DNA from 3 places in the Bacillus infantis NRRL B-14911 genome. Region 2 is predicted to be linked to each of the others. Evidence: riboswitches for the same ligand, from Rfam matches in the RefSeq annotation. Region 2 holds a riboswitch; each other region holds the start of a gene.

Region 1 (10,889 bases), 280 kb from region 2:
AAGGCTCTTTGTCGCCGTATCCTGTAGGTGCTGATTCCACTTTATAGTTGCTTTGTGTGGATACAACCGATAGGAAGATGACGATCAGGACGGGGATACCGACACAGACCGCTTCGACCAGAAGATTTCCTTTAATATGCGGCGGTTCATAATCCTTGCTTTGCTTTGAAGAGCGGTATTTATAGAGCATATAAGCAAGCATGGCAAAAACCACAAGGACGATGACAGACATGATTGCCGTTGACAGGATGATGTCTTTTGCCTGGACGGCGGCCTGAGGCCCCTTGGGATCCAGCACCATCAGCGGCTCACAGCCTGATAGAATAGTAATGATTGTAAATATTCCTAAAAGCAAAGAATATTTCTTTTTCATGGATAAGCCCCTTTCTCAATGGCTGAAAGTTTAATAACATAATAATAGTGTATATGTTACATAGTTCACAATCTGTTATCATCATAAGCAATTTTAAAGGGTAATTCAATAGAATGTGAAAGGTGTCACAAATTGTTCAAGAAGATAGAAATTCTTTCCGAACTTTGCGGCATATTATTTGCACAACAGAAATTAAGGGGGCTTGCCAAGGCGGGGGAAACTCCTGCAGCTAAGCAGAAGAGGCATTATTTATAATGAAACATATATTATATAGATATAAGTTTACACTGCTTCTATATTGATTGAAAGGTATGGTAAAATTTAATAAAAAGCACGATTTTACAGGCGGGAGATGGTAATGTGAAAACGATGGCCCTTTACGACAATACTTGCCAGCTTTGCCAGATGACAAAAAAATCTTTCCAAAAGCTTGACCTGCTCCACAGGGTAGACTGGGTTTCACTCCAGAAATATGAACAGGAGCATGGAGAAATTCAGTTCAGCAGCAGGGAGCTGAGGAAAGAGCTTCATATTATAACTCCTGAAAAAAAGGTCCTGAAAGGTTTCTATGCAGTAAGAAGGCTGCTGCTGCTGTTCCCCCTGACCTTCGTTCTCGGGCTCTTTATGCACCTTCCTTTCGCATCTGCTGCCGGGGTTCCGGTATACCGGTGGATTGCACGGAACAGACACAAACTGCTTAGGAAGAAATGCAAGGACGGCAGCTGTTCCCTGTGATTAATTTCCATATCGGATTTTCTGCAGGTGCAGGATGAATTTCTTCTTGCTATAGCGGAGAAAATGATTGACGCCGCTACATCTGTACGTTATGATTTTACCTTGAACGGATACTCTCTTATCCCGAGCTGGTGGAGGGACAGGCCCGATGAAACCCAGCAACCTGCTAATGATGCTTTTGAAAACGGATATATGCTGAAAAGAGCATAACGGTTCAAATTACCAGCCAGCAATGGTCTGTTTTTAGCAAAGGTGCTAACCTGACGCAAGGAAGATTCCTTGAACGATAAGAGTGAAAGGCGCGAATCATTTTGCTTTCAACCTTTTCACTTTGGGAAGGTTTTTTATTTTGCATTTTGAGGGATGTCTTTTAATTGCATATTATGGAAGTTTTTGCATAAAGCTGATTTACAAGGGCTATGCATTTAACAGGATAAAATCATACAATTTCTATTGTGCCTGGCTTATATATAATGCCTTTGACCGGTTTTCTGCATCGGCGGTGACCTGCCTTTTCAGCACTTGCCTGAGAATGCACGTACCGGGGGATGGAACCAGCCGGTTATGCAGATTGTGAAGCAATGCATACGCGAGAGCGGGATAAAAACTCCATGTTTATTCAATACTACTTAGGGAATGAGTACCGTATCAATCCGAGGGGAAGAATAAGGTGTAGCGCCGGATAAGAACCTCACTCTATTCTTATAAATAAGGAGGAAATCAGATGTCAAATAAACGCCGTTTGTTTACTTCTGAATCAGTTACTGAAGGTCATCCGGATAAAATCTGTGACCAGATTTCTGATGCAATTTTAGACGCTATCTTAGCAAAAGACGCAAATGCCCGCGTTGCTGCTGAAACATCTGTTACAACAGGGTTAGTCCTTGTTGCAGGTGAAATTACAACATCTACATATGTTGATATTCCTAAGCTTGTCCGCGAAACAATCAAGGATATCGGCTATACCCGTGCTAAATACGGCTTTGATTCCGAAACATGTGCTGTCTTGACTTCCATTGATGAGCAGTCAGCTGACATTGCAATGGGTGTAGACCAGGCGCTTGAAGCGCGTGAAGGCCAAATGTCAGATGAAGAAATCGAAGCGATCGGCGCAGGGGACCAGGGCCTTATGTTCGGCTTTGCCTGCAATGAAACGAAAGAGCTTATGCCTCTTCCGATTTCCCTGGCGCACAAATTATCACGCCGCCTGACAGAAGTGCGCAAAGAAGAAATTCTTCCGTATCTGCGTCCGGATGGCAAGACACAGGTGACTGTTGAGTATGATGAGAACGACAAGCCGGTACGCATCGATACCATTGTCATCTCCACACAGCACCATCCTGAAATCAGCCTGGAGCAAATCCAGCGCAACCTGAAAGAACATGTCATCAATCCGGTCGTTCCAAAAGAACTGATCGATGAAAATACAAAATACTTCATCAACCCTACTGGCCGTTTTGTTATCGGCGGACCTCAAGGGGATGCAGGTTTGACTGGCCGCAAAATCATTGTTGATACTTACGGCGGATATGCACGCCACGGCGGAGGCGCATTCTCCGGCAAGGATCCTACAAAGGTTGACCGCTCAGCAGCTTATGCAGCCCGCTATGTAGCGAAGAATATCGTCGCTGCCGGCCTTGCTGATAAGGTTGAAGTGCAGCTTGCCTACGCCATCGGGGTAGCGCAGCCGGTTTCCATTTCTGTTGATACATTCGGAACAGGAACTGTGAGCGAAGATACGCTTGTCGACCTTGTCCGCGATAACTTTGATCTTCGCCCGGCAGGCATCATCAATATGCTGAACCTGCGCCGCCCTATCTACAAGCAGACTGCAGCTTACGGACATTTCGGCCGTACAGATGTTGATCTTCCTTGGGAGCGCACTGACAAAGCAGATACACTGCGCCAGCAGGCTGGAAAATAATCCTTATAAGAACAAAAAAGCGGGAGTGCTGAAATATGCAGCTCCCGCTTTTATATTTCGTCTAAAGGGATAGAGCGTTTAACGGTCTGCTGATCTGTGAATAATTCTTGTAAATGCCTAATTTTTCCCCTGCCTGTTTTTCATGTTGATAGTGCCATTTTTTCAGGTTTAGTGGTAGTATTAGAGAGTATGTTTTTTGGGATTAATGTGTGATATGGCAGATTATGGCTGGCCGGGCAAGCACTGCACCGGCATGAATGCCTTCCGCTGTTTTTTTCAGACGGAATGGGATTTTGACTAAATTGAAGAAGGTGAACTACATAATGTGCGGTTTTATCGGCTGTGTCCATGAAAATGCGCAAGTTCTGAACGATGCGCAAAAGCAGCAGTTTGAAAATATGAATAATATCATTACCCACAGGGGGCCTGATGATGCAGGCTATTACAATGATGAACATATCCAGTTCGGCTTCCGCCGCCTGAGCATCATTGACATCGAATGCGGCCATCAGCCGCTGACCTATGAAAATGAGAGATACTGGATCATTTTCAATGGCGAAGTCTATAACTATGTGGAGCTTCGCGAAGAGCTCATAAAAGAAGGCCTTACATTTGAGACCAATTCAGATACAGAAGTAATCATCGCGCTATACAGCCACCTGAAGGAAAAAGCGGTTGAAAAACTCCGCGGCATGTTCTCATTTGTCATCTGGGATAAACAGGAGCAGTCCTTATACGGGGCTAGAGACCATTTCGGAATCAAGCCTTTCTTCTACCTCGAAAATGATGGGAAAACATTTTTTGCTTCTGAAAAGAAAAGTATCCTGATGGCGCTGGAAAATGACGTCCTTAACTATGAGTCCCTTCAGCATTATTTGACGTACCAGTTTGTTCCGGAGCCGGAAACAATGTCCGCTGGCATCCATAAACTTGAACCGGGCCATTATTTCACAAAGAAAATCGGTTCTCCGATGGACATCAAACGCTATTGGAAGGCTTCCTTCCAGCCTGTCCAAAAGTCTGAGCCGGAATTTGTGAAAGAAATAAAAGACGTCCTGTTCGATTCTGTTAAAATGCATATGCGAAGCGATGTACCGGTTGGTTCATTCCTGTCCGGCGGCATCGATTCTTCCATCATTGCATCCATTGCAAAACAATACCATCCGAATATCAAGACATTTTCTGTCGGCTTTGAGCGGAACGGATTCAGCGAAATTGATGTAGCCAAAGAAACAGCGGATAAGCTGGGTGTTGAAAACATCAGCTATGTGATCACACCGCAGGAGTATATGGATGAACTGCCTAGGATCATGTGGCATATGGATGATCCGCTCGCAGATCCGGCATGTGTGCCTTTATATTTCGTTGCCCGTGAAGCACGCAAGCATGTAACGGTTGTCCTTTCAGGCGAAGGTGCGGATGAGCTGTTCGGCGGCTACAATATTTACCGTGAGCCCCAGTCGCTTGAAATGTTCAATAAAATACCGCAGGTCGGGAAAGCTTTCCTGAGGCTGATTGCCAGGATGATGCCTGAGGGCATGAAAGGCAAAAGCTTCATTGAACGCGGCGTGACTCCGATGGAAGAAAGATATATCGGAAATGCAAAAATGTTCACTGAAGAAGAAAAGCGCAGGCTGCTTGGCGTCTACCAGAACGGCATCGATTATAAAGATATCACAAGGCCTTTATATGCGGAGAGCCAGGGCTATGATCCTGTGGACCGTATGCAGTATATCGACATCCACACCTGGATGCGCGGCGACATTCTATTGAAGGCTGATAAAATGACCATGGCCCATTCCCTTGAGCTTCGCGTGCCATTCCTTGATAAAGAGGTATTCAATGTAGCTTCAAGGATTCCGACAAACCTGAAAACGGCCAATGGAACGACCAAATATATTTTGAGAAAAGCGGCGGAGGGCGTTGTGCCTGACCATGTGCTAACCCGCAAAAAGCTTGGCTTCCCTGTCCCGATCCGCCACTGGCTGAAGGACGAGATGAACGGGTGGGCAAAAAAAATAATCCGCGAAAGCAGCACGGATCATTTGCTTAATAAAGACTATATTCTGAAGCTTCTTGAAGACCACTGCCAGGATAAAGCAGACAACAGCAGGAAAATCTGGACTGTGCTCATGTTTATGCTCTGGCATGATGTGTATGTCGAAAAGAAATATTCATTTGAAAAGGAACTGATCAGCGAACCATCCTTTCAGCCTATGAAAGGCTAGCGGGAAAGATAGGTAATTGCCTGTCTTCCCATCTGCACCCAGGCTTCTTCAAAGCCATCAATGGGTGCTTTTTTATTTTTCTCTCCTGTGAGCGGATCGTTAAAATATACGTATCCAGAGTCATATCCTGTAATCAGGACAGAATGCTCTTTATAAGTGATCTTAACCGGCCCGCTAGGCGTCTCCCATGTCTGAAAATAATCCGGAGCCAATTTCTGATAGGCCGTGTTCGTAATCACCCAGACAGGCTGTCCATCTGATAGATGCGTTTTCAGCTCTGTAAAATCAGAACCGGTCAAATCAATTATTTCGCCGGGCAGGTACTTTTCGGCCAGATCCTTGACCGGCTTGTGGTATACACCAAGACCTGGCCCATCAAGGGAATACATGTCACCGATGAAGCCGTCGTTCGGATGGCCGTAATATACTTTGCCATTCTCCTTTTTGTAGGGAGTCGGTTCTTTTTCTATTTCCTTTGCGAGCGTCATTTTATCTGCCTGAACCCCGGCATGCTGCAGCAGCATGCTGAGACTAGTAACCTCGCAGCCCCGCGGAAGCTCAGGGAGCTGATGCAGAACAGGGGCGTCAAGCAGCACCTCATCCTTGATTTTTATGATAGGCCGGTCAAGTGTCTTGTCCAAAAAGGAACTCGCCGATGTCAAAGGAGATTTGATCCAGGACTTGATCCGGTCTGCAATACCGCCTGGCGAACCTGGCTGATTATGGTCAATGGCTATGGCCCCTGCAAGGAGTACAGCAATGAAGATAAATAGAATAAAAGGGCTGAAGAGACGCTTTCCTTTCTTTGCTTTTAAAAGAAGAGAAAGAAAAAAGATCAGCAGCAATAGAATAACAATAAAGAGATAATTCATTTGCACCACCTTGTGTTATCGTGTTCCAGCCCATTCAGCCGCTTTTGGCTGATAAGCATAAGTTTTTTCCAATAGGGTAACTATAAAGTAACTAGCCTGTCCGTTATGCAGCCGCCTTCTAGTCTTTGAGCGACTTATAATACTGGCCCTTTTCGGCATATTCGCGGCTGATCCGTTCCATATCCTTAATATCCTCTTCTGTCAGTTCCCTGATTACCTTTGCTGGCCTTCCGAATGCAAGTGTATTGGGCGGGATCTTCTTGCCTTGAGCTACCAGGCTGCCGGCCCCGATAAAGGCGCCTTCCCCGATTTCGGCATTGTCGAGGATGATAGACCCCATGCCGACCAGCGCTTTTTTGCGGATGATGCAGCTGTGAAGGATGACCTGGTGTCCGATGGTCGCTTCATCTTCAATGATTAACGGGTTGCCAGGACTTTGGTGAAGGACGGAATTGTCCTGCACATTTACTTTTTTGCCGATGATTGTCGGGGCTACGTCGCCGCGGATAACCGTATTGAACCAGATGCTGGATTCGTCGCCAATTTCAACATCCCCGGTGATGGTCGCATAATCAGCGATATACGCTGTCGGCGAAATGCGGGGGAATTTCCCTTTATATGGGTAGATCATTTTATACACTCCCTAGTTGTAATAGTTAGATTTTATCATTTTTTGTCGGAGCAAGCCGCCATTTTTTTCAGGAGATTGTATTTTCTGGCGAAGCTGCCATTTGGCAAACAGCTTCAGATTATAGGATAATGCTAGTAGAAAATTTGTGTACTAACAGGAGGAAGACTATGTGGAAATGGGAAGCTGAAGGTGAAGCTAAAGCGGTGATCGTTATGGTCCATGGTGCTATGGAGCATCATCGCCGATACGGCTGGCTTATCGAAATGTGGCGTTTATCCGGTTTTCATGTAATTATGGGCGATCTTCCCGGCCAGGGCATGACAACCAGATCAAGAAGAGGCCATATCGACTCCTTTGATGAATACATATTTGAGATTAAGGACTGGATCCAGGCTGCCTATCAGTTTGAACTGCCGGTATTTCTGCTGGGGCACAGCATGGGAGGCCTGGCGTCAATCAGGCTGCTTCAGGAAGAACGGATGAATCTGGCAGGGATCATCTTGTCCTCGCCATGTCTAGGGCTCATTCAAAAGCCATCCGGTATGCTGAATCTTTTATCTTACGGACTTAATAGAGTGGCGCCGAGCCTCAGGATGAGTTCCGGACTGACGATTGAAATGGCCACAAGAAACAAGGATGTCCAGGAGGCAGATCTGAATGACAGCCTTTATGTGACAAAGGTGTCTGTCAGATGGTACAGGGAGCTGGTCCATGCCATTAAGCTCGCTTTTGAAAATCAGGAAAAGACACAGGATATCCCCATGCTTGTTATGCAGGGAGGGGAGGACAAGATTGTCAATAAAGCGACGGTTAAAAACTGGTTCAATCAGGCGCCCTTGTCTGAAAAAAGGTTCAAGGAATGGCCTAAATGCTATCATGAAATCTTCAATGAACCGGAACGGGAAGAAATTTTCGAATATGCCAAGGACTTTGTCGACAGCCAGCTGAAAACGCTCGGCTACCTTGTATAAGAGGTGTTGAAATGACTGTACCTTCCATGCCAATCCCTTTAATGACAAAGGTATATAAAAAAATCATCCCTGAAGTCCACCGCGAGCTGGCGTACTGGAGGGAAAGGGCCGGGAACATCCCTGATCCTGAGCTTAGAAAGCAGGCGCTGGCAAGCATCGGCCATAAAGCCTTCCACTGCGAGGGAGGCGCCATCATGGCCCTTTTGGCCAAGGACCGGTATAAGGAGGCTGTCCGGTTCATTGTCGCCTATCAGACGGTAAGCGATTATCTGGACAATCTTTGTGACAGAAGCACCTCCCAGGATCCTGCTGATTTCTCCGCCCTTCATGAGGCTATGGAAGATGCCCTTTCCCTGGAGCCGGGATCAGGTGATTACTACCGGGAGCGGCAGGAGAAAGAGGACGGCGGTTATCTCGCAGAATTGGCCGGAGCCTGCCGGGGGATGCTGAGGGGCTGCAGGCATTATGAAAGCATCCGCTCTTATTTAAAGGAGCTTTGCCGCTATTACTCCGATCTGCAGATCCATAAACATGTCTGTCCCGAAGAACGGGTCAATAGGCTGCAAAATTGGCATGCAGAATACAGAGGACTTGTTCCTGAAATGGAGTGGTATGAATTTTCAGCCTGTTCAGGCTCTACACTCGGGATTTTCAGTCTTGTGTCCTGCGCCCTGTCTGATGAATTTGCCGAGGAGGATGCAGCAAAAATCCGCCGCGGCTATTTTCCTTATATCCAGGGACTTCATATCCTCCTCGATTACCTGATCGACCAGGAGGAAGACCTGGAGGGAGGAGATTTGAATTTCTGCTTCTATTATCAGGATGAACAGCAGCTTTTTGCACGATTGCAGCACTTTATTGCCGAGGCGGATAAGCATATTGAAGGCCTGCCGCACAAAAGCTTCCACCGGCTCATCAACAGGGGGCTGCTCGGCATTTATCTCTCCGATGAAAAAGTGCGCAGGCAAAAGCATGTGCGCCGCCTGGCCCGCCATATCATAAAAACAGGCGGTCCGGTCAGCTATTTCTTTTATGTGAATGGAAGGGCCTATCGGACTGTGCAAAAATGGGTGCCCGCTGGATTAGCCAGGCTGCTTTTTTAAAAATTGCATTGTAAAGCGCTGTCCCAGGTCAGCGCTTTTTTTATTGGATAAAAGAGGCATTAAAACCTGCCCGGCCTGCACCCCGAAGTCTTTCCTCCCGTCATTGCAGCGCTAAAACAAAGAAGCCTGCACAGCGGCAGGCTTTCATCTTTTTTCGATGGCTATAATAAAAGGCGGTTTATTGGCCTGGTTGATAAATTGATATTGCAGGACATGAGCGCGCTCCTGCTCAATGGTTTTAACATATCGCAGGAGATAGTCCCTTTCAACCGCTCCTTCAAAATGTCCATGGTAGATCACCAGGACGATGACAGCTTCTGCTGGCATGACTTCCAGGAGCTGTTCAATTGCAGAAATGGTTGTGCGCGGCCGGGTAACCACAGTTTTGTCGCTTCCCGGCAGATAGCCCAGATTGAAGATGGCCGCAGCAATCTTCTTATGATGGACAGGCGGTATGCATTCCAGGAGCTGTTCGTGGCCGCTGTGGAAAAGGGTTGCGCGCTCTTCCATGCCATGTCCGGATAAGCGGATTCTGCTATTATGTATAGCCTGTTCCTGGATGTCAAACCCATATACCCGCCCATTCGGCCCGACCAGATTGGCCAGGTAAAGGGCATCATGGCCATTGCCAAGAGTGGCGTCTACAACAATATCCCCGGGACTTACCGCTTTCTCAAGGATGGTCCGGGCATAGGGAAGAATTCTCTCAAGTTTCATGACAAACCTCCAATTGCATAACTGTATGTATTATAGGTATAAGCTATTAAGACAAAACAGGCTGCACCGATCGTTTCCGGTGCAGCTGATGCGGACATGACTTACTGTAAAGCACCGGTTTCAGAAGGCTGTGTATAATATTTTCCCTGCCAGCTGCCGCGGCGCTTCATCTCTGCATCAATGGAATTGAGGACATCCCATTTATTGACGCTCCACATAGGGCCAATCATAAGATTGATCGGTCCGTCCCCCGTTATCCGGTGGATAATCATTTCTGGAGGAAGGATTTCAAGCTGATCGCAGACGAGGCGGACATAGTCTTCCTGGGAGAGAAATTCAAGCATCCCTTTCTCATACTGCTTGACCATCGGTGTTCCTTTCAGGAGGTGAAGAAGGTGAATTTTTATTCCCTGAACATCAAGCTTGGACACCTCACGGGCCGTCTCCATCATCATGTCCGGCGTTTCAAGCGGAAGGCCATTGATGATATGCGAACAGACGCGGATGCCATGCCTGCGGAGTTTGCTGACACCGTCAGTATAGCACTGATAATCATGCGCCCTGTTGATCAGCCGGGCAGTACCCTCATGCACTGTCTGCAGGCCAAGCTCTACCCATAGATAAGTTCTTTCGTTCAGTTCAGCCAGGTATTCGATAACATCATCTGGAAGGCAGTCCGGGCGTGTCGCTATCGACAGGCCGACAACATCTTCCTGGGCAAGCACCTTTTCGTAGCGCTCCCTCAATACTTCGACAGGTGCATGTGTGTTGGTGAAGGCCTGGAAGTAAGCCATATACTTGCCATCTTTCCATTTATGATGCATCTTTTGTTTAATTTCATTAAATTGGTTTTCCAGATCATCAGCCCGGTTGCCGGCAAAGTCGCCTGAGCCGGCAGCACTGCAGAAAGTACAGCCGCCAAAGGCACGTGTACCGTCCCGGTTCGGGCAGTCAAAACCTCCATCAAGAGCCACTTTGAAGACTTTATGGCCAAAAACCTGGCGGAGATGGTAATTCCACGTATGGTATCTTTTATTGTCTGAGGCAAATGAAAAAGGATTGGCCTGATTCATGTCAGACACCTCCTTTAATGGACGCGGGGCATCCGCTTTTCTATTATGGATTTTACCATAAATTAAATTGAAGGGGCATGCGGTATTTACTTTATTGATTTTGGGCTATTCGTCTGAGGCAAAAGTTTACATGCCTTTGAGCTGTGCTGAAAAACTGGCAGATAATTATCTAGCTGAATGAGCCCAAATTCAACAGCACTTTTTAACAGAGCAAAATTGCCAATCAGCTCGATATGGGAGTGGTCTGCCATGATTTCCCGCC
Region 2 (10,889 bases):
CCTCTCATTCTTCTTTACCCGATCATTGATTTCGCCAATCAGGTCATCAATCTGTCCTTCGATCGGGCGCACCTCGATCGTCGGATCAAGCAGCCCTGTCGGCCGGATGATCTGCTGGACCATTTCCGGCGTATGCTCTATTTCATATGGACCCGGGGTTGCGGAAACATATACAATCTGATTGATATGCTTTTCGAATTCCGGGAAGGTGAGCGGCCTGTTATCCATCGCGGATGGCAGCCTGAATCCATGATCCACAAGGACTGATTTCCTGGCCTGGTCCCCGTTGAACATCCCCCTGACCTGAGGGATCGTTACATGTGATTCATCGACGACCATCAGGAAATCGTCAGGGAAATAATCAAGCAGCGTATACGGCGTTGATCCGGCCGGACGGAGAGTCAGATGGCGCGAATAGTTCTCGATCCCTGAGCAAAAGCCCATTTCCCTCATCATCTCCAGGTCATAGCGCGTTCTCTGCTCCAGGCGCTGAGCCTCAAGAAGCTTGCCGTTTTCACGCATTTCCTCCAGGCGCTCTTCCAATTCCTTTTCGATATTCCCGATCGCAATTTTCATCTTTTCCTCGCGTGTTACGAAGTGGGAGGCCGGGAAGATGGCAACATGTTCGCGCTCGCCCATGATTTCTCCGGTCAGTGCATCCACCTCCCGGATCCGGTCAATCTCATCACCGAAGAATTCGACCCGCATGCAATGCTCATCCCGTGAAGCCGGGAAGATTTCCACCACATCGCCGCGGACTCTGAAGGTCCCCCTCCGGAAATCAATATCGTTCCGCTCATACTGGATATCAACAAGGCGGCGCAGAAGCTGGTTCCGCTCAATTTCCATCCCTGTCCTCAAAGAGAGAACAAGCTCCTTGTATTCCTCAGGTGAACCGAGGCCGTATATGCAGGAAACACTGGCGATGATGATAACGTCCTTCCGTTCAAAAAGCGAAGAAGTTGCTGAGTGGCGCAGCTTGTCAATCTCATCATTGATGCTTGCATCTTTTTCGATGAATGTATCTGTCTGGGGCACGTATGCCTCAGGCTGGTAGTAATCATAATAACTGACAAAATACTCTACAGCATTGTTCGGGAAAAAATCCTTGAACTCACTGTAAAGCTGCCCTGCCAGGGTTTTGTTATGGGCTATGACCAATGTAGGCTTGTTAACCTCTTTAATTACATTGGAAATGGTAAACGTCTTACCAGTACCAGTTGCACCCAGCAGGGTCTGGTGCCGCTTGCCGGAGCGGATGCCCTCGACAATCCTGCTGATGGCCTCTGGCTGATCGCCCTGCGGCGAATATTTTGAGACTAATTCAAATTGGTCCTTCACAAAAAAAGCCTCCTGTTCAAGAAGTTGATTTTAACATTTTATCTATATTTGCAGGCAGGCATACCAGTAAGCAAGCACCTTGCTTCTGTTGCCCCTGTTCTTTTAATGGTTAAGCGGTCCTGAATGCACGTGATGATCCCTGCTGAAGTTATATTATAGAAGAAAAAGGTCTGAAGCCTTGTACGAAGCTGAAAAACTCATATCCTCATTCTACCACAAAGCACATGAAAGAAACCAGGAATATGCGAACGGATATTCGTTTTTCATGAAATAGCATGTGATGAGTAAAAAGGCTCCTGCCAGGAACGGCTCGATTCCTGCCGAATAAAGGTTAATCAAACGTTTGATTAAATGGTGGACCGGCCCTTTAAAGCTGGAATATTTCCCGCGAAATATGTCGGCAGGAAATATGGATGGAGATGACAGCTGAAAGTCTTGCTTGCCAAATAAAATAACCTGCCCGATTAAAACCAGGCAGGTTTTTGAGAATCATTATAAAATCAAGCTCGCTTCTTTGCTCTTTGTTTCATAATCTGCGCATACCAGAAACCGGCAGTCAAAGAAAAGGCATCAACAACAATAAGCCCCCAGCTGTCTGTATAGCCCTTGTAGACGGAGGCGGCAATCAGGGCGACTGTCAGAATGAGCCCGATTACATGATTATACGTCACCCTCGTAAAGAACATGACAAGCAGTCCGGGCAGCAGCAGGGCTGAAAGATACTTTAGCGCCACTTTTTCACACCTTCTTTATGATAGATTCACTATGAATTGCGGACAAGTATAACATTAGAATAGCGGTTCAAACTATATGATACAAGCAATTTCAAAAATATGCAGCTGTATTTTTTTGCTTAGGGTATTGTTGTCCATTCATCGATTTCTGTTTGCAGCTGATGATATGGACGGGCTTCGCTTAGAAAAAGGCTGTTTGCAAAATACTATCCATAATGAACGGAAAGGAGGTTTGCATAATGTCCAGAAGAAGGAGGCGCCCCCTAGTTCCAGAATCCCGTGAAGCCCTCGACACATTGAAGGCACGTGTTATGGCTAACCAGGGCTATAAGGTCGGACCGGATGCGCCGGAGGAAGTAAAATATGAGGTGGCCAGGGAAAAGGATGTTCCGCTTCAGCATGGATATAACGGCAGGCTGACATCGCGCGAGGCCGGCAAAGTCGGCGGCCCGATCGGCGGCAGCATGGTGAAGGAATTAATCCGGCTGGCCCAGGAAAGCCTCAACAAAAAGCAATAGTATAATGGAAAAATGGAGCCGCCATATAGGCAGCTCCATCCTTTATTTTTGCGCTTCTTTGTTCCTAGCGAACTCTTCTTTAATGGAAGCAAGCAGTTCAGGCTCCGTGATAAGCCGGAATGCGGTTTGTGCCAGCGCCTTTGCACCTGTGAGCAGGGCTTCATCGCCTTTTTCCGACCGTGCAGCTTCACGGAAAGGTACAGTATGGGCAACAAGATCATCGCTGCCGATCTTGATATAAGGGTGGATCGTCGGTACCTGCTGGCTGATGTTGCCTGCATCTGTTGAACCGATTCCTTCCCTTCCTGACAGATCGACCTCTTCCCCCAGTTCCTCGATGACTTCACGGAACGCTTCATCATACGCTCTATTTAATAGAAGATTATCGACTTCATTCTGGAATGCAATTACATTCAGTTCAGCGCCTGTTGCAAGGGCGGCAGCTTCTGCCACCTTCTTCACTTTTGCTGTAACTTCATTTAGATAGGTTCTTGTCGCTGCCCGGATGAAGAAACGCGCTTTCGCATATTCCGGAATGATATTTGGTGCGTCTCCTCCATGGGTGATGATGCCATGGATTCGCACATCATCTTTCAGCTGCTGGCGCAGGGCATTGATGCCGTTGAAGAGCTGGATGACCGCATCAAGTGCATTAATTCCTTCGTGCGGTGAAGCCGCAGCATGGGCAGGCTTGCCGATATACTCAAAGTCCAGCGGATCCACCGCCAGGGAGGAGCTTGTCAATGCCGTCCTGCTTGAAGGATGGATCATAAGCGCCGCATCAATTCCCTCTGTCAGGCCGTGCTTCACGAAGCTGCCCTTTGCACTGCCGTTAGGTCCGCCTTCTTCGGCGGGTGTTCCGAATACGACGACCTCTCCGCCTGTTTCTTCAATCACCTTGCTTAAAGCAATCGCTGCCGCTGTGCTTGTTGTGCCGATGATATTATGGCCGCAGGCATGGCCGATTCCCGGCAGTGCGTCATATTCGGCAAGGAAAGCGATGGACGGTCCCGGTCTGGAGGATTTTTTCCTTGCAGCAAAGGCTGTTTCATGGCCGGCAACAGCACGCTCAACCTCAAAGCCCTCTTCTTCAAGAATTCCTGAGAGCAGCCCGGATGCGAAAAATTCCTGGTTGCCGATTTCCGGTTTGTCATGAATCTGGTGGCTTGTTGAAAGGTAAAGCTCCCTTCCAGCTTCTACACTTTGATTGATTCTTTCCTTCAGCTCGGTTACAGATTTAGCAGGTGCTGACATAATGATCTCCTCCTTGGGTTATAGCGGTGCCAGGCACCGGTTATTATTCTCCGATTTCACTAAGCGGAACGAATGTCGGGATTGTGCTGCCTTTGTATTCTTTTTCAATGAATTCAGCTACATCATCTTCCTGATACAGTTCGCCGAGGCGCTTCAGTGTCTCATTGTCTTTGTCTTCTGTTCTGGCGGCAATGATGTTGATATATGGAGTTGCTGTTGCACTTTCATGGAAGATAGAGTCTTCTACAGGGTTGAAGCCAGCATCAACAGCGATTCCATTATTGATGATGGAGGCAGCTACATCCGGCAGGACGCGTGGTGTCTGGCCCGCTACTACAGGGACGATTTCCAGGTTTTTCGGGTTGTCGACGATTTTGTCGATGCTGCCATTTCCGTCAAAGTCTTCAGGCAGCGTGATCAGGCCGGCTTCCTGCAGAAGCAGGAATGATCTTCCCATATTGGTTGCTTCGTTCGGCACGGCAATCTTTCCGCCTTCCGGGATATCTTTTACATCTTTATATTTTTCAGAGTAGATGCCCATAGGTGCAATAACGGTTGTCGCGATTGGTGAAAGATCCAGATCATGTTCCTTTTTAAAAGCGTTGAAGTAAGAAATAGTCTGGAAGGCATTGGCATCAAGCTCTCCCTCTGCTAGAGCGATGTTTGGCTGGACATAATCAGAGAAGCGGACGATTTCCACTTTGATTCCTTCTTTTTCAGCCTTCTTGGCTACAAAGTCCCAAATGCGGTTGTCTGACCCGCTGACCCCGATTTTCACTTCTTTTTCTTTTTCCTTGCCGCTTGTTGATGATGAGCAGGCTGCACTGAAAACCGCCAGTGCGAGGATGATTGCCGTTAATAGTAGTTTTTTCATGGATGATTCCTCCTGTTATCGTCTTCTGATTTTTTTGGATAAAATATTGCCGAAGCTTTGCAGCCCCTGGACCATAATGACCAGGATAGCGACTGTTATGAGCATGACCGTTGTATCAAAGCGCTGATAGCCATAGGTAATGGCCAAATCGCCAAGCCCTCCGCCGCCGACAGCCCCTGCCATGGCGGATGCTCCGACAAGTCCGACGGTTGCAATGGTCAGTGCCAGGACAAGTGAGCTGAGTGCTTCCGGTACGAGAAACTTAAAGATGATCTGTGCCGGAGTCGCTCCCATCGCTTCCGCCGCCTCGAGGACACCAGGATCAACCTCGAGGAGTGAGTTCTCGATTAACCTTGCAATATATGGGCCGGCATAGAATACTAGCGGTACGACAGCAGCCGCCGTTCCGATTGAGGTGCCTACTAAAAGGCGCGTCACCGGGATGATTGCGACCATCAGGATGATGAATGGAACAGAGCGGAATATGTTAATGATCCCATTCAGCACGTTAAAAACGGGCAGATTCTCCAGCAGATGGCCTTTTCTCGTAATAACCAGCAGGATGCCCAGCGGCAATCCGAGGATGGTTGAGAAAAGAAGCGAGAAAGCCACCATTTGAATGGTTTCGATGAGTGCTTCTATGATTTGCGTGTGATCAACTAGCATGTGCTTTCACTTCCTTGATTGAGACTTTTTCCTGATGAATATACATAAGCGCGCGCTGCACTTCCTGGTCGGTTCCCTGGAACTCGACAACAAGGTTTCCAAAAGGGATTCCCTGAAGCTCGGTTATATTCCCGAACAGCACGTTGATATCAATATCGAACTTCTTGGCAAGTCTGGAAAGCAGCGGCTGTCCGGCTGACTCGCCGACGAAATTGATCCGGAAGATCCTTTCCTTTCCATCGTTTTTCTCTACAAGCTGCTTTAGAGAATCAGGGATTGAATCATTCATGACAGAGCTGACAAAGTTCTGGGCCGTCTGTGTTTTCGGCGCCGAGAATACATTGAACACTGACCCTTCTTCAATGATTTTTCCTGCCTCGATCACTGCCACCCTGTCGCAAATTTCCCTGATGACCGTCATTTCATGGGTAATGATCAGGATGGTGATGTTGTATTCTGCATTAATTTTTTTCAAAAGCTGAAGGATGCTGCTCGTCGTCTGTGGATCAAGGGCCGATGTCGCTTCATCGCACAGAAGAATCGATGGCTGTGTCGCAAGCGCCCTGGCAATCCCGACCCTTTGCTTCTGGCCGCCTGAAAGCTGATCCGGATATTTATCCGCTTTATCGGCAAGGCCGACAAACTCAAGCAGTTCAGCGACCCGTTTGCGGATCTGCTCTTTCGGCAGCTTTGCCAGTGTGAGCGGCATGGCTACATTGGCGAACACCGTTTTTGAGTTGAGCAGATTGAAATGCTGGAACACCATGCCGATATTCCGTTTAACTTCCCTCACCTCTTTGGGCGAAAGCGAGGTTAGATCATGGCCATCGACGATCACCTTGCCCGAGGTCGGCCTTTCGAGCAGATTCACACAGCGGATCAGCGAGCTTTTTCCCGCTCCGCTAAAGCCGATGACACCAAAAATTTCTCCTCTTTCTATTGCTAGATCAATCCCGTTGAGCGCGGCAACCTGCTGCCCGCCGCTTTCATACACCTTTCTGAGATCCTGAAATTCTATCATTTTGCTTCACCCTCCATATCAAATAAAAAACCCTCTTCTGAGAACAGAAGAGGGCATGCATCATCAGCATCCGCTCTTCTTATCTCCCAGGCTCACACCTGCTGGAATTGGCACAGTACTCATAAGAGTCCGCTGCCGAGGCTTCATTGGGCCAGTCCCTCTGCCTCTCTGGATAAGAAATTATGGTTTTCCTATAAAATTAATTGGTTTTAACACAATAGCTATGCAGCATCACGCACTTTTATTCCGGAAAACAAGAAAGCCCTCTTCAAAAAGAAGAGGGCAGAATAATAGGCGTTCGTCCTCTTCTTATCTTTCAGGCAATCTGCCTGCTGGAATTGGCACGGTTCATCAGTCCGCTGCCGAGGTGTCATAGGGCCAGTCCCTCTACCTCTCTGGATAAGAAGCTATCGTATTAAGTTTATTTGCTTGATTAATTGTTTTTTACTTTACACGCGTTTCAAAGTTCTGTCAAACCCTTTTTTAAATTTTTCGGATAAAAATTCTTATCCACAATTTTTGAAAACCCTTACTTATTTTTGGAGAGTTTTTAAAAAAAAAAACTCCATCTGCTGTGGATAAAGGAGGTTTTCCACATTTTTTCCTCCCCTTATCAACATTCTCCCCAGTCTTCACACAAGAAGAGGGAGTTTACTCCTATATTTATGCCCGCTTGTCTATTGTATAATAGTGGAAAAGAGCAAATTGAACTGCATTCCGGGAGGGAGAATGGTTTTGATTGCAACAAACAGAGACTATCAATCTGAATTATTTGTGGACAAAGTTGAAGCAAAGAATCTCGAACTGGCTCTGAAGCATTCGGCAGACCTGATTTCAAGGCATACAAAAGAAGGCATCTTTTTATATGTTTCCCCATCCTGCAGCACCCTTTTGGGCTATTCACAAGAGGAACTGTACAAGGACTGCATTCTGGCCTACTGCCACCCCCAAGATAAAGAAATCCTCAAAAAAGAATTCCGCGGGCTATCCCCGGGCAGCAGCTCACGCATTTCATTCCGGTTCCGCCGCAAGGAAGGCGACTATATCTGGCTGGAGACCAGCATCAGCACACTCGGCGACGGCCAGGAAGCCATGTGCATATCAAGAGATATGACCGAGCGCGTCAATATGGAAGAAGAAAACATGGAAACCCAGGAAAAGTACCGTTTCCTTGTCGAATACAGCAGGGATACCATTGGCATGACAACCGAGAAAGGCATATGGACCTACATGAATGATGAAGGCAAGAAGGTGTTCGGCTTTACTTCAAGCAAGGAAATTATAGGCGCTTCTTTGTATGACTATGTTTCACCTTCTGATCATGGCTATCTGAAGGATTTTTACCAGGCGAATCAGACTGTCTCTTTTGAATTGAATATCATCAGGAGTGACGGGAACACCCGGAAGGCCGCTATCCAGCTGATCCCCACCGTTTTTAAGAACCGGAAGCTTTTCCAGATCATCATCAAAGACGTCACCGGCCAGAAAAAGACCGAAGAAAAGCTTCATAATGCAGAAAAGCTCTCTGTCGTCGGGCAGCTTGCAGCAGGAATCGCCCATGAAATCAGAAATCCCCTTACCGCCATCAAAGGCTTTACCCAGCTTCTTACAGAGCGTAAAACAGAAAAATATGCAGATGTAATCCTTTCCGAACTCGAACGGATTGAAGAAATCGTCAATGACCTCCTTGTCCTCGCCAAGCCTGTTGTGACAGAGGCTCAGGAAACCAATCTGGTGAATATAGTCAAGAGTGTCGTCACCCTTTTAAACACACAGGCGCTTATCTATAACATCATGATAGATGTAAAATACTCTCTATCTGAAATCAGCGTCCGCTGTGAAATCGATAAAATCAAGCAGGTGCTTATCAATGTGATCAAGAATTCAATTGAAGCCATGCCCCATGGCGGAAAAATCAGCATTGAGGTCAGGCAGGATAACAGCTTTGCGATGATCAGCGTGAAGGATGAAGGGATCGGCATTCCCGAGGAAAGGCTGCCGAAGCTCGGTGAACCGTTCTACAGCACGAAGGAAAAGGGGACAGGCCTGGGGCTCATGATCTGCAACCGGATCATTAAGAGCCACGGCGGGAATATATATATAACAAGCAAAGAAAATGAAGGAACCATCGTGAAACTGCTGATTCCTGTGGTCTGATTGAAGCCTCCGGCGTTCCTGCCCGGGGCTTTTTTGATTCTGCTCCAGCTTCTCGCTGCAGACCTTCTTGAAAACAATTGTACTTCTGTTTAAACAATAGTAAAAACTTCCCCTATATTGCCGATATAAAGCAGGATAATAGATATAGAAAATGGGAGTGTTTCAAGTGCTTTTTACGAAAACAGCAAAACCGAAATCGTTTGACCTTGAAAGCCTGATTCAGAAAGAACTGGAACATGCAGTACAGGAAACTGAATTTGATCAGGATTTAAAGCTTCAGATTGAAGTGATGGGCCTGACAAAAGAAGATTTGGCTATTTTGCGGGCAGTGCGCCCGATTGCCGAAAAGCATATCAGCGCCGTTTACAATAAACTTCTCACTTATGAACAAGAGGATGTCAGGAAAATAACCGATATTTCGAAAATTGGCGTGACTACAGAGATGAGCCAGCAGTATATCCTCAGTCTGTTCAATGGCATAGTTGACGGCGAATTCGTTGAACGCCGCAGAACAGCAGCAAAAGCTTATGTGCAGATCGGGGTGCAGATTCACTGGTATATGTCCATTTACCAGCTGCTTATGAAAAACATCTTGGAAATTGTCCTGCAGGAGCTGGAACTGTCATCGAAAGATCAAAGCCGCGTGACTTTTGCGATGGCGAAGATTTTCAATCTTGAAATCCAGCTATGCATTTCCATCATGCAGCAGACGATGGAAGCATTCTCAGCCGAAAGGGAGAATCAAGCGAAGGTCGAGCTGAAAAGCTATGTCGGGGAAATCGTTGAAAATCTGGCTGCCATGTCAGAGCAGACAGGCGCTTCTGTAGAACAGATTGTGCATCAGTCCCGTCAGATATCCGGCAATGCAAAAGATGGCGCCGCTTCTTCGACTGAAATGGAATCTCGTTCATCCAAAGGCCGCGACCAGCTGAATCGGGTTGTCGATAATATGCATGAGCTGAAAAGCAATGTGAATGAAATTACCAGCACCATCAGCAGCCTGGAAAAAACCTCGAACCAGATCGGCGAGATTGCCGGCGTGATTACAAGCATTGCAGACCAGACCAATCTGCTCGCCCTTAATGCTGCCATTGAGGCGGCCAGGGCAGGCGAGCATGGAAAGGGATTTGCCGTTGTTGCCGATGAAGTCAGAAAGCTGGCAGAACAGACAAAAGACTCATCCTCTAACATCACCTCACTGCTGAACAGCACAATCAGGCAGATTTCAGAGGTGATTTCGCAGATTGGCACCATTGATGGAATAGTCGTGAACGGGAATAAAGAGATCGAAAACACAGGAAATGTCTTCAAAGAAATCCTGTCGGCAAGCACAGAAAGCAAAGATAAAAGCCGCCAGATCGAAAAGGACATCGAACTTCTTACCGGCCTTCTTTCCGAAATCAGCAGTGCAGCTGCCAAATTATCCGATTCCGCTGAAGAACTAAGCTTAACAGTGGCAAATTTTTAAAAATGCAAAAGAGAAGCATAGGCATCACCGCTTCTCTTTTTTTATGTTGATAGCTTTCTGTTCACTGCACAAATTTAAATAGGGAACGGATGAGAAACCGGGACAGAAGGTATATCGGCTCTATCAGATCGATTGCAGCATCAATCACTTCAAGCTTGTTATTCTTTTTCTTTTCTTTCTTCCGCTTTATTCTGAATTTCAAAATACCGCCCCCCGCCTTTATTTGTATATATTTTACAGCAATACGTTTACTTTGTCATTTCACAGCGAGCCAGATGGTCCAGCAATCCTGCTCCGTAATTTTCCCTGCATCTGTCAGCCTGCTTTCAATATGCTCCACGAGCTCTGCCAGCTCGCTGTCATTCAGCTCATGAAGGATGGAGCGCCCTGTCCTTTCAAGGAGATCATGGCGCAAACCGCTGATATCGCTGTACGTCTTCCTTACTTCCCATAAGGAAATCTCTTTGACGGAAGAGAACCCTGCCTCCTCCAGCGCTGATTGTACAGCTAAGCTGTTATATCTCCGGGATATCTCTTTCTCCGCGAACTCCGGGAATTTTTCAAAAAAGAACCCTCTGATATGTGTCCTGCTGCCAGGAAGCAGGCAGTCCTCCGGTGTCCGGTCCTGAATCAGGCAGAATCCGCCTGGGCGCAGCACCCGGAAGCATTCAGCAAAGGCGTCCGGAAGCCGGTCGAGATGATGGATGACAGCCCTTTCAAGCACCATATCATAAGCATCTCCCTCCAAGCCGGTTTCGTACGCATTTCCATGCACAAATTCTATTTGCGGATAACCATCTGAAGCCCGGTCTGCCGCCTCAAGCAGCTCCCGTGAGAAATCCAGTCCTTTCACATG
Region 3 (10,889 bases), 1.5 Mb from region 2:
TCCGAATCTTTCGGCCATTGCCCGCCCAAGCCCTGAGTTTCCACCTGTTATCACGACTGTTTTTCCTTCAAGGTCTTTGTACATATCCATTCTCCTTTCCTTATCCTTTTGTAAATCCAATCAGCACTCCGCCTGCTATGATGAGCAGGCACCCTGTGATGATAAGGATTGTTTGCTTTTTGGATGTTTTCTCGCCGAGAAGGAAAATCCCTCCCAGGGTAGAGATGACGATTCCTGTCTGAGAAAGCGAGAAGCTTGTTGCCACGCCGATTTTCGGGAGCGACAGCAGAAGCGTCAGATTTCCGGCTGCCCAGATCAGCCCTGTCAGAAGATTCCTGACAGCATATTTATTGAACGGCTTATTTTTGATTGTGAGTGCCGTACCGCCAATCACCATTCCAAGCGCCTGCGGAAGCAGCGCAGACCATCCGTCGATTTCGAGCCAGTTAATGATGACAACATATCCGACAAAACCAACAGTTGAAATAAGCAGGGTGACCAGCCCTTTTTTCAGATTCTTAGACTCATCATTCCCCTCCTTCTGGCCCCAGGAAGTCATGACTGCTCCGGCGATGATCAGGACAAGGGCAATGATGCCGAGCGTAATCTGAACCCCTGTCGACCATTCATTGAAAACGACAATCCCGAAAAAGCTTGTCCCGATAAGCTGGAGTCCGGTCGATAGCGGAGTAGTCTTAGCGACTCCAAGGTACTTCACTGCCCCAAACTGATTTTTTTGTCCCAGGGACCAAAGCGCCCCTGAAGCAAGTCCTGCACCCCATACAAGCGGTGACAGTTCCGGTCTGACAAAGAGAAATACCGCTCCTGCAAAAATCAGTGCGCCGATGGTTGTCCCAAAGGTCTGGCTATTATCATCCCCTCCGAGTTTATTGCTGACCAATATAATGCTGCCCCAGCATGCTGCTGTTATGACAGCCAATAAAATTCCTGACATGTATGCGGTCCCCTTTCTCGCTGATAAAAAACAAGATGCTGATATTAGCTTTTCCCTGATTGGGCTAAAAATGAAACCTCGAGTTAATAAGCACAATAAAAGGATTTTTTTTACAGATAGCAGAGTAATTGGACATATCTTTGCGGACATATGATCTAAGATAAGTCGGGAAGGTGAAAGAAATGAGAAAAGACGGGCAGTTTATCTTCTTCGTAATTGAAACGTCTTCCATCAAAAAATTCCTTACTTTGGAGATGGGTTTTGGGACAGCTTTCTATTATGGGGCAAAGTTTATTTTCGCCAATGAGATTACTTCAATATGTACTAGCATTTTGGCAGTGGAGGCTTTAAAAAAAGGTCTGAAACAGCTCGAGAGGTAAAAAGTTCATACAGTTTGAAGTGTACTTGGATAGGTCTAAAAAGACACTGTTCGCTTTAATGTAAAATATTCCTTGGCTCTACAAAAATAAGGCCCGGCATAATGCCAGGGCCTTCTATTTCATTTCTTCAGCCTCATTCTTCCCATTGCGGCTGATTGCCTCAGGAGGGAAAATCATCCTGCAGATGATTCGGGCTGCTTCCAGTGTATTGAGCGGCGAAGAACTTTGCTCCTCTTTATGAGGTCCATTTTCGGCCAAAATGAGGGCAGACCATGCGGCAGTGTCAAGATCTATGTCCTTCCAGGTCAATCCTTTTTGCCTCGCCTGTTCTAAACCCTGCACAATCTGCATATGTATATTTCTCCGAGCCTCCTGCAAAATGCCGGCCAATTCGGAATCCTTGGGCAGCAATTCAGGCAGCACACGATGAATGCCGACGGCTTCAAGCCTTTTGTAGTGCTCATCCAGCAGCCGGGCAAGGAGGAGAACCGGGTCTCCATTTAGCCAGTCGGGCTCAGGAATTATTAGAAAGTCGATTTTGTCCTGCAGCAGTGCCATCAGCAGCTGGCGCTTATCAGAGAAATAGCGGTAAAAGGTGCCTGTGGCCACATCGGCTGCCGCTGCTATTTCTTTTGCTGTTGTCATTTCGTAGCCTTTTTCTATGAATAGCCTCCGCCCGCTTTCCAGGAGTGCCTTTCGTTTTTGAAGTGCTCTTTCCTGTTTGGGCAGTGATGGGAATTCGCCCGGAAACGGGCCGGCACTTTTATCCGCCATAGGCTCACCTCCAAACTCATCATATCATATAAAGAACATAGCAGAGAGCTTAAAATCAGGTAGCAAAAAAACATGAACTGAAGTTCACCTTATTGTTTGACAGGGGTTTTTTATGGTGCAATAATGAACTTAATTTCACTAGGATAGTCCTTACGTCAAAGTTTTTTTACTGATTGAAAATTTAACGATAAGGGGTCACACATATGGCAAAAGAGGGAGATACAATCAGATTTAAAAGGCATGACCTTACCATTACCGGAACGGTTGTGAAGGTTAAAGAAGAAAGCGTTCTTGTCCAAATAAGCGATGAGGATGCACTGCTGTTAAAAATTGATACACCAATAACGGTTGTATCGCATAAAAATTACAAGATTGTCTGAAAGCGTGATATGTATAATGGCGGCCGAAGATATTAATAGAAAAAAAGCTGCTGAGTTTATTTGCTTTTACATGAAAAAATACGCAGGATTTAAGCTATAAAGGTAGAATTGATTTATATGTTTAATCATTCTGCCAATTGATCAAAATTCATACCCTGGGAGGATTCTGGCATGGAAATCAGCAAAGACTCAAAGAAATTAGCGGTAGATTCACCTGTTTTGCTAAAAGGGATTGTAAAGGCTATTTACAAAGATACCGTTCATATCCAGATCGGCGGCAAAATCATTGCTCTGCCAGCTTCCAATATGCCCGCCGCTTCCTCTTAACCTGCAGCCTGATGAAGGCTGTTTTTTATACTCACATAGGAATTTTCACCTTGTAAAAGGAGCCGGTATACCGGCTCCTTTTGTGCAGACTTATTCAGAAACCTTTTCAGCATATCTGAAATCCGGATTATTGAGCGGGCTGAACCGGATTCCCTTAATATTTTCTTTTACAACCGCATTCTGAGAAGAAAAGTAGATTGGGATGATCGGCATCTCATCCATCAGGACAGATTCAGCCTGATGCAGCAGTTCAAATCGCTTTGCTTCGTCCTGCTCTGTCAGTGACTGGTCAAGCAGCTTGTCAAATTCAGGATTGGACCAGTTTGTAAAGTTGCTGGAACTGCCTGAGCTGTACAGATCCAGAACAGGGTACGGATCCAGGAAGTCCCCTACCCAGCCCATGCGCGCCGCCTGGAAGTTTTTCTGCTTGAAAGTATCTATGAATGTTTTCCATTCCTGGTTCTCCAGCTTCACTTCAACCCCAAGGTTCACCTTGAACATTTCCTGCAGAGCTTCGGCAATCTTCTTGTGGTTTCCTTCTGAATTATATTTCAGGGTTACAGAAGGAAGCTCCTTCCAGCCTTCTTCCTTCATTCCTTCTGCAAGCAATTCTTTTGCTTCGTCCGCATCAAAAGAGTAGTAAGGTTTCTTCTCATCCCGGAAGTCCTTCCCTGACGGCCCTTCCACACCGTAGCCCACATAGCCGTAGGCTGGCTCTTCGCCGCCTTTAGAAATGTTTTTTGTGATAGCTTCACGGTCGATTGCCAGGCTGAAAGCTTTGCGGATTTTACTGTTATTGAAAGGCTCTTCATTTACATTGAATGTATATGTATAGACACTGAATTGCGGAGAGTTGATAAATTCCTTGCCCCCCTTTTCGATATCTATCGCATCGGCGGCAAGATTCTTGATCAAATCAATATCGCCTGATTTATACATCTGATATTCGGTGTTGGCATCAGCCACCATTTTAAAGTTTACGGATTCAATAGTAATATCTTTACTGTTCCAGTATTGGCTGTTCTTTTTCAGAGTAAGAAGATTATTATGTTCCCATTTGCCGAGTGTATAAGCGCCATTGGTCACAATGGTTTCCGGCCCTGCAGCCCAGTTTTCGTCTGCTTCGACTGTTTTCTGGTTCACCGGCATGAAGCCCTGTCCCATCAGTACTTTCGGAAAGAACTTGATCGGGGTGTCCAGCTCCACCTTCAGGGTATGATCGTCTTCTGCAGTAATTCCTACATCTTCCACAGAACCATTTTCCCTGTTATATTCTTCAGCCCCTTTTATGTAAAAAAAGCTAGAAGGATCATAGGCGCCTGTTTCAGGATTCAGGACCCTTTTCCATGCAAACTCAAAATCCTTTGCTGTCAGCGGATCTCCATTGGACCACTTCTGCCCGTCCCTGATTGTGAAGGTATATATTTTACCGTCTTCTGAAACATCAACCTTGCTGGCTGCCCCTTCCACTGCATTTCCGTCTTTATCATAGCGGTATAAGCCTTCATATAAGTTATCGATCACCCAGAAGGAAGTTGTATCAGATGCAAAAGCAGGATCAAGGGTATACGGCTCCCCTCCAAGATTGGCATTCAATACTTGTTCAACGTCATTTTCTCCGGATGCTGATCCTTCTTCACCATTGCTGCACCCTGCAAGAACAGCCAGCGCAAACAGCAGGATGGCCAGCGATACCAGTGATAATTTTTTCATAATTTTATCCTCCTTTTATTTTAGCGCTCTAAATCGATTTATCATATTAAAATACTAAGATTTAAATTAGCAATCCCCCCGTCCTTTATGGCTTATTCCGAAAATATCCTTTACTTCTTTACCATACTAAAAAACCTCCCGGCAAAGACAGCTGAGAGGAATGGTCTCTGCTTATCTTTCCGGTATACCGGTGGAATTGGCACAGTGTCAACAGACCTGCTGCCGAGGCTTCATCGGGCCAGTCCCTCCGCCTCTCTGGATAAGTGATATAGTTTTTTAGCTGGCAGAAATAAAAAAGCCCCTTCTGCAGATAGAAGAGGACAGTATGTATGAACAAGATCCCTTCTTATCTGCCAGGCCTTTGCCTGATGGATTTGGCACAGTGTCCGGATGAACCTGCTGCCGAGACTTCTTCGGGCCATACCCCTCCGTCTCTCTTGATAAGAAATTATAGATATATAATTTTTCGGTGCACTAAGAATAACCAATTTAGAAAATTTCGTCAACAGAAAAGATAAAAGTTCTACTTTTCTATATTTTCAAACAACAGAAGGGCTAAAGACATAATTAGGATAGTTCCTGCCTTATAATTCCTCCCTAAATTGCAAACACTATTTTCATACTGATTGAAGGAGTCTTCCTATGGACCAGAAAACCCCCCTTACATCGGCAGAAATCGCGATGCTCTGGACTACTTATATGAATGACAGCATGTCAAAATGTGTTCTTGGCTATATGATTACCCATGCAACAGAAGCTGAAATTGGCGCTGCCCTCCAATTTGCCATTGATCTTTCGACCAGCCACCTGCAATACCTGGAACCCCTTTTCAAAGAAGAAAAAATGGCTGTTCCGAATGGCTTCGGCGGAGGCGATGTCAATCCTGATGCTCCTAGTCTGTTTTCAGACACCTTCTGCCTGGCATATATCAACCATATGGCAAAAGCGGGAATGCTTGCTTACAGCGGCATGCTTGCTATGTGCGCCAGAAATGATATAAGGAAATTCTTTACCGAAGGATTGGCAGAAACAGCCTTGCTCTACAATATGACTACAAACCTGATGCTTGAAAAAGGGATTTACATAAGAGCTCCCTACATCTCGTATCCGCATGAAACGGATTATGTGGATACAAAGAAATATTTAAGCGGCCTGAACCCCTTTGCGACTAAAAGACCTTTGAATGCGGTGGAAATTTCTCATCTGACCGTGAATATACAGACAAATTCCATCGGGCTGCAGATTGCCGCAGCTTTTGCACAAACAGCTCGGCTGAAAGAAGTACAGGAATTTATGCTGAGAGGAAAAGAAATTTCCCAAAAGCATGTTGGCATTTTTACGAAGATTCTGCTGGAAAGCAATATACAGGCTGTAGGTTCACCTAATATAGCCGTATACGATACAACTAAGCAGGTATTTTCCGATAAGCTGATGATGTTTCATATGTCTTTGTTAAGTGCAACCGGGTCCGGAAATTATGCTACAGCAGGCGTTGCAAGCCAGCGTACTGATGTAGCAGCCAGCTATCAGCGGCTAGCCGTTGAGATTGCCCTGTATGCTAAAAGCGGAGCAGACATTATGATCAAGCACGGCTGGCTGGAGCAGCCTCCCGGAACGACAGACCGTGATGCATTGGCTAAAAAAGGAACACCCTGACCCCATCTTTAAAAGCTGGGGTTTGTGCTGTTCTTTTTTCGTTTGCTTCCATGATTGAATACAACCGGATTATACCAGCAGATAAGCAATTAAGGAACCTGGACAAAATATACCCAAGACTCCAGCTGGGAGAAAGTTTTAAGACTGAAAAAGGGACATCAGGCAAATCTAAAAAGGATACCAATGAGAGGAGGGCTTCTCATGACACAGTCTAAAAAGCAGGAAGAAAGACAGTGGCGGCAGAGAAAAGAAACTCAGCATCCGCATGGTAAGGTTAAATCATTTGATCAGCTGGCTGATGAACCCGGCAAAGGCGGACGCTCCTGAAAGAAAGGGTCCGGGACATAGTCCCGGGCCTTTATTTAGACTTTACATTTCCTTTCTGGCGCTGAAGTTGCTAATAAACTGGGAAAGATGCTAGTAAAATCGAAAAGTTGCTAATATATGGTTTAAGTTGCTAATAAACTGAAAAAGTTGCTAATAAATCCCAAAACTTGCTAATAACGCCCTTTTCTCTTGATAGCCTGTGCTGTAACTGGCTATTGGGAGCAAACCTGATCTATAACTGCTGCCATTCACACCGCCTTTCATAAATCCAGACAAGCATTTCAGCATTCAAGCTGAACAATTCCTTATCTCTTGAAAAATAAGCCATAAAGATCAGCTGGATGCAGAGCAGCATCTCCCCAAAATACTTCTTTTCAAGAGCCGTCAGACCGATTGTTTCATCATAGTACTTGAAAAGCATTTTTGAAAACAGCACCCACTGTTCCCTTTTTTCTTCATCACCAAAGATTTCGCATAATACACTGGTCGCACAATAGCAAATATCAAAAATTCGGTGGTTTACTTCAGCGATTTCAAAATCGATCATGCCTGAAAACCTGCCTTCATCAAAAAGAATGTTATAAAAATGTGCATCGCGATGAATCAGCTGCCTGGGAAGTGTGTCAGACATACTTCTGACAGCCGGCTCTACAGCAGCAATAATCTCTCTGATAGAATCCCCCCTTGCTAATGGGCTTTTCACCACCTCAGGGACAGCAAAACCATAGACAGTTTTATAAAGTTCCTTCTCCGGATAGCCAAGTTCGATTTCTTTCATTTCAGCATGAAAAGCCGCAATGGATGATGCCAGCAGCTGTGGTGCTTTTTCAGATATCAGTACTTCGTCAGCCTTGAAGTTTTCCCCTTTGCAATAGTTGTAAAGGCTGTATTCCTTGCCGCTATGAGTAAAGGATCGAGACCCATCTAATGCAAATAACAGCTGCTGGGCGGGTAGCCCTTTATCCTTTAAAATCCGGAGCAGCTCCCCTTCTCTCTCCAGATCATGACCGTTCGTCTTTTTGAGAATATAACGCATCCCGTCTTCAGAATTTAAAAGCGAAACACGGCCAGTCAGCTTCTCTTCCTTGCTTATTTTGAACTTATATTTGCTTTCCACAGCAGAAATTCTGTTCATTGGTTCCACTTCCATTATCGTTTTCTGAAATATATACAAATAAGGCCAAGGGTTTTCCTGCAAAAAATCAGGAATTTTGTACAATTTCCCCGCAGACAAGGATATGCGAGTATAATAAGGGTGGCAGTTTGCCACGCTTTCTTATCCAAGTCATTTTTGGGGGATCACATTTGATTACTTTGCTAAAAACGCTTTTAATAAACATGACGATATTATTCTCATTCACCTTTAATGCAAATTTATTTTTTCCTTTTCAAGTAAAGGAGCTGCTTTCCTTTAAGCACAAGCTTACTTACGGGCTGATTGGATCTTTGGGAGCAGTCTTTTGCATGCTGTATCCTATTGAGACACTTGGAGACACTCACTTCGATTTCAGGATGATCGCGATACTGATCATTTCTCTCTATGCCGGGCCTATACCAGGCCTGATCGTTGTACTTGTCGTCTCGCTGATCAGAATGGCCATTGGCGGTCCATTTATGATTACCGGTGTTGTGGTATCATTGCTTGCTATGCTGGTCGGGCTCGCTTTCCGGAAGAAATATATTGAAACTTCATATAAATTGATCATAAGCTCTGCAGCATTTGCAGTTTATGCAATCCTATATATCCTGGTCATTTACTTCAATATAAGATTTTTGGATTTATCTTTTTATCTCATGTACTTTACTGCTTTTTATATTACTTTCAGCAGTATTATACTGATTATCGAGAAACTCATTAAGACGAATAAGCAGATAGAAGAGGTTGTGTATCTGGACAAGCTGACGATGGTCGGACAGATGGCTGCTGCCATTGCCCACGAAATCCGGAACCCGCTTACAACAGTCAGGGGATTCATCCAGTATTTGAGCGAAAAGACGACAGATGATCAGGTTAAATCCTTTTCTCCACTCATATTGGAGGAATTGGACAGAACCAATAAGATCATCACTGATTATTTAAAAATCGCCAAGCCGGAACAATTCAATCTGACTGTCATGAATCTCGAAAAAGTCGTCAGGGATAGTGTGGACTTGCTCCGTCCGCTGGCGAATTACATTGATACGTCGATACTTTTTGAGGAACAGGGGCATCATTTTGTCCGCGGTGATGAGCACCATCTGAAGCAGGCCATCATGAATGTAATCAAAAATGCCATAGAATCTACAGAGAAAGACGGGCAGATTCAGATCACCATCCAGCCCAATCAGCTTTCGAACACGGTATCCCTTAAGGTTATTGACAATGGAATCGGCATGACAGAGGAACAGCTGAAAAAGATAGGTCTTCCTTTCTACACAACAAAATCAAAAGGAACGGGGCTTGGCAGCATGGTGACAAATAAGATCATCAGGGAGATGGATGGGAGGATAGAGTATGAAAGTGAAGTGAACAGGGGCACAGCGGTTACGATCATCCTGCCGCTTCAGCTTATTCCTGATAGAACAAAATAATGTGTCTATTAAGCCACATATGGTACAGGGGAAAAATAACGTGTATAGTTAAGAAAGAATCCATAAACAGGAGATTTATGATGCTGAATAACTTGTATGATCCGGATTTTATCCGTTTTTGTGAAACAGCCACCCCTCTTGAAATGGTCACAAGGCTTACAGGAGGAAAAGTGCGCGGACTGGAAAACCTGGCACTCAGGTCCCTGAACAACCGGAGACAGCTGCCGAAGGTAGTTGTCAATGTCCTGCTTGTTTATTTTTATGACTCATATGCCCATCAGGTATACGACCGTAACAGCCTGGCACGGCTTTATGATTACTGGGCGACAAAGAATGTCCGCTCCTTTGCTGCGGCTCGCGATATGGCTTCTATAGATATCAGGTCAATCATTAATAATTAGAAACAGTCTCTTCAGAGGCTGTTTTTTTTTCTCAGTTCCCTCACTTTCATCCACTTGGCTTCATAAAAAAACTGCTTCTGAACATGCTATTAATAGGTCTTTTTTATATTTTTGGCTCTTTAAACATTGCTGGTGGTTTGAGGTCATATAGACAGAATTTTTACGGTGTAAAAGCAGGCTTTTTCAGAGCAGAATATCCTGCTGCCTTTCGGTGCGACAAACACAGCCGAGCCTTAATTTTAAAGAAGGGAATGAAGAGCGATGGGACGAAATGCTTCAGACAGAAAAGTACTATGGTTCATGTCTATTTTTTCAATCTGCATCCTCTTTTTCACCTTAAGGAAACCGCCCATTAAAGATTGGCTTCTTGCATACCTTTTCAATGCGTACACAAATGGGATCATTGATAAATATGTTGTCAGCAAGAAGCTTGTTTCCTATCCTGTCCGGTTTTTGCCAAAGCTGAGTGATATCAATATACTATTTGACTATCTGTTTTACCCGACAGCCTCCCTGCTTGCCAACCAGGTGACAAGCAGGGACAAAGGGGTGCTTCTTTTTGTTAAAATGATTGTCATTACTTTTATCATCTTTCGGATAGAATCATGGGCTGAACGGAGAACAAAGCTTGTTAAATGGCAGAAAGGATGGACAGGATACCATTCATTTGCTTCACTTACGATCAAGTCGCTTCTGAACCGGTATATTATTGAAACTATTCGAAAGGTCGACTATAAACAGCAGAGAGCGTTTTTGAATAAAAATAGACATTAAATTTCAAGATTTCTTACCGGGCAAGGTTTTGAACTTGTCCAGCTGGGTATTAAAAAAGTGTATGAAATATTAAAGGAGGAGTTGAATCAGCCATGTCCATGATTGAAAACCCATTCAAGGCAGAAACTGATGCAGCCGCCATTCGGTCAGGTGAAGTGGAGCCCAAGAAATTGGTTATCAGCTTAACAGGTAGCAGTTCTGTCGTCCCTCCTTCTACTAAAGGAACAGCCCCCGAATTCGATATTTTCGGGACAGGATTGAATGAATACCGCTAATACCCTATTTACCTCCCCAGCCTTCAATGAGAAGGCTTTTTTTTTCGATTATTTTTCTATAAAGAAACGAAAAATAATAGACGATAAAATTATTATGTAAACAGAAAAAAGGAACAAGCTGCTGCCTGTCCCTCTTTTCTGTTTCAACTCTGCTTATTACTGATTAGAGCCTTGGTTGTATGCATTGCGAAGAATTTCCTTCATTTGGCCGCGCAGTGATTTGCGGAGGCTGTCAGCGCCTTTTCCAGAATCGGCATCCTCTTCGTAGCTGTCTCCGAATCCGTTCAGATCAGGCTTGTCAAAGTCCTGTCCGTCCTCATATTGACCCTGAAATTCTGGTTGAGCATCGAAATTAT

The links. Region 2 has a riboswitch for S-adenosylmethionine ahead of N288_RS20265 (methionine ABC transporter ATP-binding protein). Riboswitches for the same ligand answer to the same signal wherever they lie in the genome.
Region 1: another riboswitch for S-adenosylmethionine. It lies ahead of metK (methionine adenosyltransferase); the one in region 2 lies ahead of N288_RS20265 (methionine ABC transporter ATP-binding protein).
Region 3: another riboswitch for S-adenosylmethionine. It lies ahead of N288_RS12440 (peptide ABC transporter substrate-binding protein); the one in region 2 lies ahead of N288_RS20265 (methionine ABC transporter ATP-binding protein).

The regions. Positions count from the first base shown of each region.
Region 1 covers NC_022524.1:3,723,899-3,734,787, reverse strand. The annotation lists gene qoxA (cytochrome aa3 quinol oxidase subunit II) at 1-373, opposite strand, end outside; gene N288_RS25725 (hypothetical protein) at 506-628, shown strand; gene N288_RS18790 (thiol-disulfide oxidoreductase DCC family protein) at 743-1,108, shown strand; SAM riboswitch class I at 1,224-1,401, shown strand; gene metK (methionine adenosyltransferase) at 1,833-3,032, shown strand; gene asnB (asparagine synthase (glutamine-hydrolyzing)) at 3,356-5,260, shown strand; gene N288_RS18770 (C39 family peptidase) at 5,257-6,132, opposite strand; gene N288_RS18765 (gamma carbonic anhydrase) at 6,251-6,763, opposite strand; gene N288_RS18760 (alpha/beta hydrolase) at 6,931-7,734, shown strand; gene N288_RS18755 (tetraprenyl-beta-curcumene synthase family protein) at 7,746-8,837, shown strand; gene N288_RS18750 (class I SAM-dependent methyltransferase) at 8,982-9,554, opposite strand; gene N288_RS18745 (TIGR01212 family radical SAM protein) at 9,656-10,627, opposite strand.
Region 2 covers NC_022524.1:4,002,096-4,012,984, forward strand. The annotation lists gene uvrB (excinuclease ABC subunit UvrB) at 1-1,341, opposite strand, end outside; gene N288_RS20240 (CsbA family protein) at 1,842-2,075, opposite strand; gene N288_RS20245 (alpha/beta-type small acid-soluble spore protein) at 2,315-2,593, shown strand; gene N288_RS20250 (M20 family metallopeptidase) at 2,636-3,847, opposite strand; gene N288_RS20255 (MetQ/NlpA family ABC transporter substrate-binding protein) at 3,891-4,721, opposite strand; gene N288_RS20260 (methionine ABC transporter permease) at 4,737-5,387, opposite strand; gene N288_RS20265 (methionine ABC transporter ATP-binding protein) at 5,377-6,408, opposite strand; SAM riboswitch class I at 6,485-6,587, opposite strand; SAM riboswitch class I at 6,715-6,814, opposite strand; gene N288_RS20270 (PAS domain-containing sensor histidine kinase) at 7,138-8,565, shown strand; partial or broken gene N288_RS25885 (protoglobin family protein) at 8,717-9,271, shown strand; gene N288_RS25890 (methyl-accepting chemotaxis protein) at 9,515-10,033, shown strand; gene N288_RS25260 (hypothetical protein) at 10,095-10,235, opposite strand; gene N288_RS20280 (class I SAM-dependent methyltransferase) at 10,290-10,889, opposite strand, start outside.
Region 3 covers NC_022524.1:2,485,096-2,495,984, forward strand. The annotation lists gene N288_RS12415 (SDR family oxidoreductase) at 1-84, opposite strand, end outside; gene N288_RS12420 (GRP family sugar transporter) at 101-955, opposite strand; gene N288_RS12435 (TetR/AcrR family transcriptional regulator) at 1,450-2,109, opposite strand; gene N288_RS24730 (YkvS family protein) at 2,313-2,489, shown strand; gene N288_RS25395 (hypothetical protein) at 2,661-2,816, shown strand; gene N288_RS12440 (peptide ABC transporter substrate-binding protein) at 2,907-4,529, opposite strand; SAM riboswitch class I at 4,698-4,795, opposite strand; SAM riboswitch class I at 4,873-4,976, opposite strand; gene N288_RS12450 (DUF3231 family protein) at 5,172-6,185, shown strand; gene N288_RS25545 (DUF6254 family protein) at 6,387-6,512, shown strand; gene N288_RS24300 (phosphotransferase enzyme family protein) at 6,745-7,647, opposite strand; gene N288_RS12460 (ATP-binding protein) at 7,818-9,083, shown strand; gene N288_RS12465 (hypothetical protein) at 9,161-9,484, shown strand; gene N288_RS12470 (CBO0543 family protein) at 9,746-10,258, shown strand; gene N288_RS12475 (hypothetical protein) at 10,351-10,533, shown strand; gene N288_RS24305 (CsxC family protein) at 10,690-10,889, opposite strand, start outside.